2 regions of the Neobacillus sp. PS2-9 genome follow, and region 1 is predicted to be linked to the other one. Evidence: a T-box and tRNA genes for the amino acid it is inferred to sense, from the RefSeq annotation. Region 1 holds a T-box; the other holds one or more tRNA genes.
What was found. A T-box is a leader RNA that pairs with one kind of tRNA and senses whether it is charged. The one in region 1 lies ahead of pheS (phenylalanine--tRNA ligase subunit alpha), so its partner is inferred to be a tRNA-Phe.
Positions count from the first base shown of each region.

Region 2: it encodes a tRNA-Phe, which carries the amino acid that the T-box ahead of pheS (phenylalanine--tRNA ligase subunit alpha) is inferred to sense. The anticodon was not compared.

Region 1 covers NZ_CP133269.1:1,426,349-1,429,728, reverse strand. Annotated here, with positions in the region: gene pheT (phenylalanine--tRNA ligase subunit beta) at 1-785, opposite strand, end outside; gene pheS (phenylalanine--tRNA ligase subunit alpha) at 797-1,834, opposite strand; T-box leader at 1,904-2,155, opposite strand; gene RCG25_RS07020 (TrmH family RNA methyltransferase) at 2,214-2,975, opposite strand; gene sspI (small acid-soluble spore protein SspI) at 3,098-3,304, shown strand.
Region 2 covers NZ_CP133269.1:1,254,360-1,257,739, forward strand. Annotated here, with positions in the region: rRNA gene rrf (5S ribosomal RNA) at 1-6, shown strand, start outside; tRNA gene RCG25_RS06100 (tRNA-Val) at 15-90, shown strand; tRNA gene RCG25_RS06105 (tRNA-Thr) at 109-181, shown strand; tRNA gene RCG25_RS06110 (tRNA-Lys) at 190-265, shown strand; tRNA gene RCG25_RS06115 (tRNA-Leu) at 280-364, shown strand; tRNA gene RCG25_RS06120 (tRNA-Gly) at 377-451, shown strand; tRNA gene RCG25_RS06125 (tRNA-Leu) at 457-545, shown strand; tRNA gene RCG25_RS06130 (tRNA-Arg) at 568-641, shown strand; tRNA gene RCG25_RS06135 (tRNA-Pro) at 648-724, shown strand; tRNA gene RCG25_RS06140 (tRNA-Ala) at 741-813, shown strand; tRNA gene RCG25_RS06145 (tRNA-Met) at 835-911, shown strand; tRNA gene RCG25_RS06150 (tRNA-Ile) at 930-1,006, shown strand; tRNA gene RCG25_RS06155 (tRNA-Ser) at 1,026-1,118, shown strand; tRNA gene RCG25_RS06160 (tRNA-Met) at 1,287-1,360, shown strand; tRNA gene RCG25_RS06165 (tRNA-Asp) at 1,364-1,440, shown strand; tRNA gene RCG25_RS06170 (tRNA-Phe) at 1,447-1,522, shown strand; tRNA gene RCG25_RS06175 (tRNA-His) at 1,550-1,625, shown strand; tRNA gene RCG25_RS06180 (tRNA-Gly) at 1,634-1,707, shown strand; tRNA gene RCG25_RS06185 (tRNA-Ile) at 1,714-1,790, shown strand; tRNA gene RCG25_RS06190 (tRNA-Asn) at 1,799-1,873, shown strand; tRNA gene RCG25_RS06195 (tRNA-Ser) at 1,877-1,967, shown strand; tRNA gene RCG25_RS06200 (tRNA-Glu) at 1,983-2,054, shown strand; gene glgB (1,4-alpha-glucan branching protein GlgB) at 2,976-3,380, shown strand, end outside.

The sequences.
Region 1 (3,380 bases):
TTGGTAATATCGACAACGTTATTGTGCGGACGAATGCCTGCAGACATTAAACGTGTTTGCATCCAAAGTGGTGAAGGACTAATTTTTACATTTTTAATAATTTTTGCCACGTAAAGCGGGTTATCGTCTTTCGCTTCAACCACTACCTTAACGTAATCAGATGCTTTTTCACTAGTAGGCTCCAAGCTCGTTTCTGGAAGTTTAACCTCTCTTCCAAGAATCGCTGCCACTTCATAAGCAACACCAAGCATGCTCAAGCAATCCGAACGGTTTGGCGTTAAGCTAAGCTCTAGAACTTCGTCATCACGATTAAGTAATTCAAGTGCATCTACACCGACCTCTGCATCGGCTGGAAAAACAAAGATTCCTTCAGAATATTCCTTTGGAACGACTTTCCCTTCCATTCCAAGCTCGGTAAGAGAGCAAATCATGCCATTTGATTCTTCGCCGCGAAGCTTCGCGCGTTTAATTTTAAAATTACCTGGTAGAACTGCTCCAACCTTCGCTACTGCTACCTTTTGTCCTTGTGCCACATTTGGTGCACCACAGATAATTTGTACAGGCTGCTCTTCGCCCACATCAACCAGACATTTACTTAATTTATCGGCATTTGGATGCTGCTCACGCTCTAGAACATGACCAACAACCACTCCTTTGATACCTTCGTTAAGAATGTCTACTCCTTCAACTTCAATTCCGCTCTTCGTAATTTTTTCAGCTAGCTCATCAGCTGTTACTCCAGTTAAATCGATATAATCCTGAAGCCATTTATATGAAACGAACATGTCGTAACCTCCTATTCATGTTTTGAAAATTGTTTTAAGAAACGTACATCATTGGTATAGAAATGTCTAATGTCATCCACACCGTATTTCAGCATTGCAATCCGTTCTGGTCCCATACCGAAAGCAAATCCAGTGTATTTCTTAGAATCGTAGCCTGCCATTTCAAGAACATTCGGATGAACCATTCCTGCTCCTAAAATTTCAATCCAGCCCGTTTGCTTACACACGTTACAGCCTTTGCCACCGCAAATTTTACAAGAGATATCCATTTCAACAGAAGGCTCTGTGAAAGGGAAGAAACTTGGTCTTAGGCGAATTTCACGGTCTTCCCCAAACATTTTCTTCGCAAATACCTCTAATGTTCCTTTTAAATCGCTCATGCGGATGTTTTCGCCGACAACTAATCCTTCGATTTGCATGAACTGATGGGAGTGTGTCGCATCATCATTATCGCGGCGGTACACTTTACCAGGGCAGATAATCTTAATTGGACCTTTACCTTGATGCTTTTCCATCGTCCGCGCTTGTACTGGCGATGTATGTGTACGAAGAAGGATTTCCTCTGTAATATAGAAAGAATCCTGCATATCACGGGCAGGGTGCCCTTTCGGTAAGTTAAGAGCTTCAAAGTTATAATAATCCTGCTCCACTTCTGGACCTTCTGCAACTTGATAGCCCATTCCAATAAATAAATCTTCAATTTCCTCAATGATTCTTGTTAATGGATGATGGTTTCCTACCTTAACAGGGCGTCCTGGAAGAGTAACATCAATACTTTCAGAAGCTAATTTTTCTAAAACAGCCGCTTCTTCTAGTCCCTTTTGCTTCTCTTCAATTTTAACTGCAATAGCTTCACGTACTTCATTCGCAAGAGCCCCCATAACTGGTCTTTCTTCCGCTGAAAGCTTACCCATACCGCGAAGCACTTCCGTAATTGGGCCTTTTTTGCCTAAATACGCAACACGTATATCATTTAGTTCTTTTAAGCTTGTGGACTGTTCAACTTTTTGAATAGCCTCTTCCTGCAATTCCTTTAAACGTTCTTGCATGTCTATTCCTCCTTATAAATTGTCATTATGTTTGTAGTCCTGCAAACAAACAAAAAAACCCCATCCCTGGAAAGGGACGAGGTTGTTGATTCGCGGTACCACCCTTGTAAACACGGTATGTAGAAACACATGTGTTCGCTTCATTGGGATAACGGCTTAGGCCGGTGCATCTTTACACTAAAGGGCAGGTGCCCGATTGTGGTCCCGATGCCAACTCAGGAGGTGAACTTCTCTGAACCTTTCCATAAAAGTGTTTTCAGTCACGACACTTTCTCCCTAAATGGTTCTGAATCAGATACTTTTCTCCGTCATCGTCTTTACTATTCAATATTGCATTATTATATAATAATTTTCCTTTTAAGGTCAAACTAGTTTTCGCCTATTTTTTCAAATAATAAAGAAGAACCCCTGTGGCCACGGCTACGTTTAATGATTCGCTTTTTCCGTAAATTGGGATATAAAGATTCTTCGTTGTGGTAGAAAGCAAATCTTTCCCAACACCGCTGCCTTCGTTACCCACAATTAAAGCGAAGGATTTTCCACCTGCAATTTCTGTATAAACTGCTGCTCCTTCAAGCGCTGTCCCATATACAGGAATATTTTTTTCATGGAGCTTATCCACCCATTCATGAAGGTCAGCTCGTAGAATTGGAAGGTGAAAATGGCTTCCTTGTGCAGCTCTTAAAACCTTGGAGTTATAAATATCCACACTCCCACGCCCAACGATCACTGCGTCAATCCCTGCTGCATCAGCTGTGCGAATCATCGTGCCAAGGTTTCCTGGATCCTGGACCGCATCGATCAATAAGTAGGTTTGACCTTCTTCCGCCTGAGCCTCCGTCCTCTTACTTGGCATTCTGCAAACGGCGTAAATACCTTGCGGTGCTTCCGTTTCTGTTAACAGATCAGAAATCTCCTCCGTAACAAGAGTAACTGGAGTAGAACTTACATCCCAACGCGGCGGCAGGCCAACTTTCTCGGAAACAATAATTTCTAATACCTGTTCTCCTTGTTTTAGTGCTTCTTCAACTAAATGAAAGCCTTCTACGATAAATGATTCGGTGTTATCGCGCTCTTTTTTCGTTAAAAGCTTTTTCCATTGTTTTACCTTAGGATTATTTACTGATTCAATATGTTTCAAAACTGGTTCTCCTTTAAAAAACTCTTCTGATTTTCTCATTATAGCCTAAAAAGGATACATAATAAAACCACATAATAGAAATGATATAAAAGAATGAAGGTTATAAAAAGGAGTGTGTGTTTATGAACTTAAATTTGCGAAATGCGATTATTCACAATGTCTCTGGTAATACGCAGGATCAATTAGAAGATACAATTGTAGATGCTATTCAAAATGGAGAAGAAAAAATGCTCCCAGGTCTTGGCGTTCTATTTGAAATCATTTGGAAGAATTCTTCTGAAGAAGAGAAAAAAGAAATGCTTGAAACTCTTGAAAGCGGGTTAAAGTAAACTCCGTGTAGCTGCCGAAATGAAATCGGCAGCTTTTTTCTGCAAAAAACCCCTGGCAACTTCCACCAGGGATTTC
Region 2 (3,380 bases), 170 kb from region 1:
CCAGGCTGTAATATGGAGGATTAGCTCAGCTGGGAGAGCATCTGCCTTACAAGCAGAGGGTCGGCGGTTCGATCCCGTCATCCTCCACCATATTTATTTTATACCTATGCCGGGGTAGCTCAATTGGTAGAGCAACTGACTTGTAATCAGTAGGTTGGGGGTTCAAGTCCTCTCGCCGGCACCTTTTTCGAGCCATTAGCTCAGTTGGTAGAGCATCTGACTTTTAATCAGAGGGTCGAAGGTTCGAGTCCTTCATGGCTCACCATTTTAAATGAATATGCGGGTGTGGCGGAATTGGCAGACGCACCAGACTTAGGATCTGGCGCCGCAAGGCGTGGGGGTTCGACTCCCTTCACCCGCACCATTTAAATCATATGCGGAAGTAGTTCAGTGGTAGAACACCACCTTGCCAAGGTGGGGGTCGCGGGTTCGAATCCCGTCTTCCGCTCCAGATGTGCCGGGGTGGCGGAACTGGCAGACGCACAGGACTTAAAATCCTGCGGTAGGTGACTACCGTACCGGTTCGATTCCGGTCCTCGGCACCACTTAAGTTTATTAAACTAATATGCGCCCTTAGCTCAGCTGGATAGAGTGTTTGACTACGAATCAAAAGGTCGGGAGTTCGAATCTCTCAGGGCGCACTTTAACGGGAAGTAGCTCAGCTTGGTAGAGCACTTGGTTTGGGACCAAGGGGTCGCAGGTTCGAATCCTGTCTTCCCGACCATCCTTACTATAATTATGGGGCCTTAGCTCAGCTGGGAGAGCGCCTGCTTTGCACGCAGGAGGTCAGCGGTTCGATCCCGCTAGGCTCCACCTTAATTAAATTGTATATTTGGCGGTGTAGCTCAGCTGGCTAGAGCGTACGGTTCATACCCGTAAGGTCGGGGGTTCGATCCCCTCCGCCGCTACCAGATATATTTATAGATCTTGGACCTTTAGCTCAGCTGGTTAGAGCAGACGGCTCATAACCGTCCGGTCGTAGGTTCGAGTCCTACAAGGTCCACCATTAATTTAATCGTTAACACGGAGGAATACCCAAGTTTGGCTGAAGGGATCGGTCTTGAAAACCGACAGGCGGGTCATACCGCGCGGGGGTTCGAATCCCTCTTCCTCCTCCATATTATTTTTTAAAAACTTAATTTTTACCGTCGCGGGGTGGAGCACGTTCGAATATGCTTCTCGAGTTATCTACAGCGCAACGATTGAGCCGCTGCTTGAATAGACTTTCCGAAATCGGTGCGGTCTTAAAACATGGCTCATGCTCTAAATTAAATATTTTTTACCGTCGCGGGGTGGAGCAGTCTGGTAGCTCGTCGGGCTCATAACCCGAAGGTCGCAGGTTCAAATCCTGTCCCCGCAATATGGTCTGGTAGTTCAGTTGGTTAGAATGCCTGCCTGTCACGCAGGAGGTCGCGGGTTCGAGTCCCGTCCAGACCGCCATTTGTTGGCTCAGTAGCTCAGTCGGTAGAGCAAAGGACTGAAAATCCTTGTGTCGGCGGTTCGATTCCGTCCTGAGCCACCATTTTAATTTAATAGTGTTTTTATTGTGGCGATTGTGGCGAAGTGGTTAACGCACCTGATTGTGGTTCAGGCATTCGTGGGTTCGATTCCCATCAGTCGCCCCATTTATTTTGCGGGTGTAGTTTACTGGTAAAACCTCAGCCTTCCAAGCTGATGTAGTGGGTTCGATTCCCATCACCCGCTCCATATTATGGGCCTATAGCTCAGCTGGTTAGAGCGCACGCCTGATAAGCGTGAGGTCGATGGTTCGAGTCCATTTAGGCCCACCATATATTATTCCGCAGTAGCTCAGTGGTAGAGCTATCGGCTGTTAACCGATCGGTCGTAGGTTCGAGTCCTACCTGCGGAGCCATGTAGAGAAGTACCCAAGTGGCTCAAGGGGCGCCCCTGCTAAGGGTGTAGGTCGGGTAACCGGCGCGAGGGTTCGAATCCCTTCTTCTCTGCCATATAATTTAATTATCGGCCCCTTGGTCAAGCGGTTAAGACACCGCCCTTTCACGGCGGTAACACGGGTTCGAATCCCGTAGGGGTCATACAAAAAAACTGATGATACATTGTCATCAGTTTTTTTGTGTTCTTTTTTAGAAGAAGCTGGATTATGATTATTGATTGTTTAAGATGGATTTTTTACGGTAACGATTACAGCGTAGAAGACCATATGGGTAACGTATATGTCTCCTACGTGACCGAACATAACGTCAACCAGCCATATGGGTAACGTAGACCGTTCCTACGTGACCGAACACAGCGAAAAAAAATCATATGGGTAACGTAGACCGTTCCTACGTGACCGAACACAGCGAAAAAAAATCATATGGGTAACGTAGACCGTTCCTACGTGACCGAGCGCAGAGGAAAAAAATCATATGGGTCACGTAGACACCTTTACGTGACCGAACAAAGCCCAAAAAACCATTAGGGTAACGTAGACAACATGTCCATTACCAATTGCTACATTCTAGACATTATCGCACAACGTATAGATCCCCCAGATTTTACAAGAGCAGCTTTAAAAGTCCATCTTTCCATTTCGTGACTATTTCCTCACGCACTAGCTAAAAGGTCCCTTTAATCTATTTTAACAATCACTCACTTAATAACACGTAAAAATATTATAATAAAATAACAATTTAGTGGATTTTTATCCCGAATAAAAATTGTTAACGCTTACATAACACTGGATTTTCTGAAAATTCATTCCTTTAAAGTGATATAAATCAAATAATTTTTTTAAAGGTTTTTTATAAAAAAAATCAAAAAAACTTTAAAGATTCCTGTCGATTCACGATGGATTATTTGTCGTTTGGTGTTGAATATTGCTGAAAACTGCCTCTTTATAGCGGTTTTCAGCACCAATTGTCAGAAAAGATAAAAAAGTTTTTGAAGGCATATCACCCAATTGGAATTATAATTGGTCTTTGTAATACATATTTTCAATGGGGATGAGGATAGCCATGACAGTGAACACGTTATTTCCTACAGATTATCAGCTGCACTTATTTCATGAAGGAAACTTCTTTCAAAGTCATCAGCTCTTTGGCGCTCATATCTTCAAGAATTCCGATCAGGTATACACCCGCTTTTGCGTATGGGCCCCTAATGCCCATCAGGTAAGACTTGCAGGGGATTTTAACAACTGGAATGGTGAAGGGTATGAATTACAAAGGGTTAACAATGAAGGCGTTTGGATTCTAATCTTGAAGCAAGACATGACAGGAAGACTTTATAAGTATGAAATTTTCTCACAAACAGGAGAAAGACTGTTAAAGGCAGATCCATTCGCGTTTTATTCTGAAATAAGACCAATGACGGCTTCGATCGTTTATTCACTAAATAACTATAAGTGGCAAGATAATCAT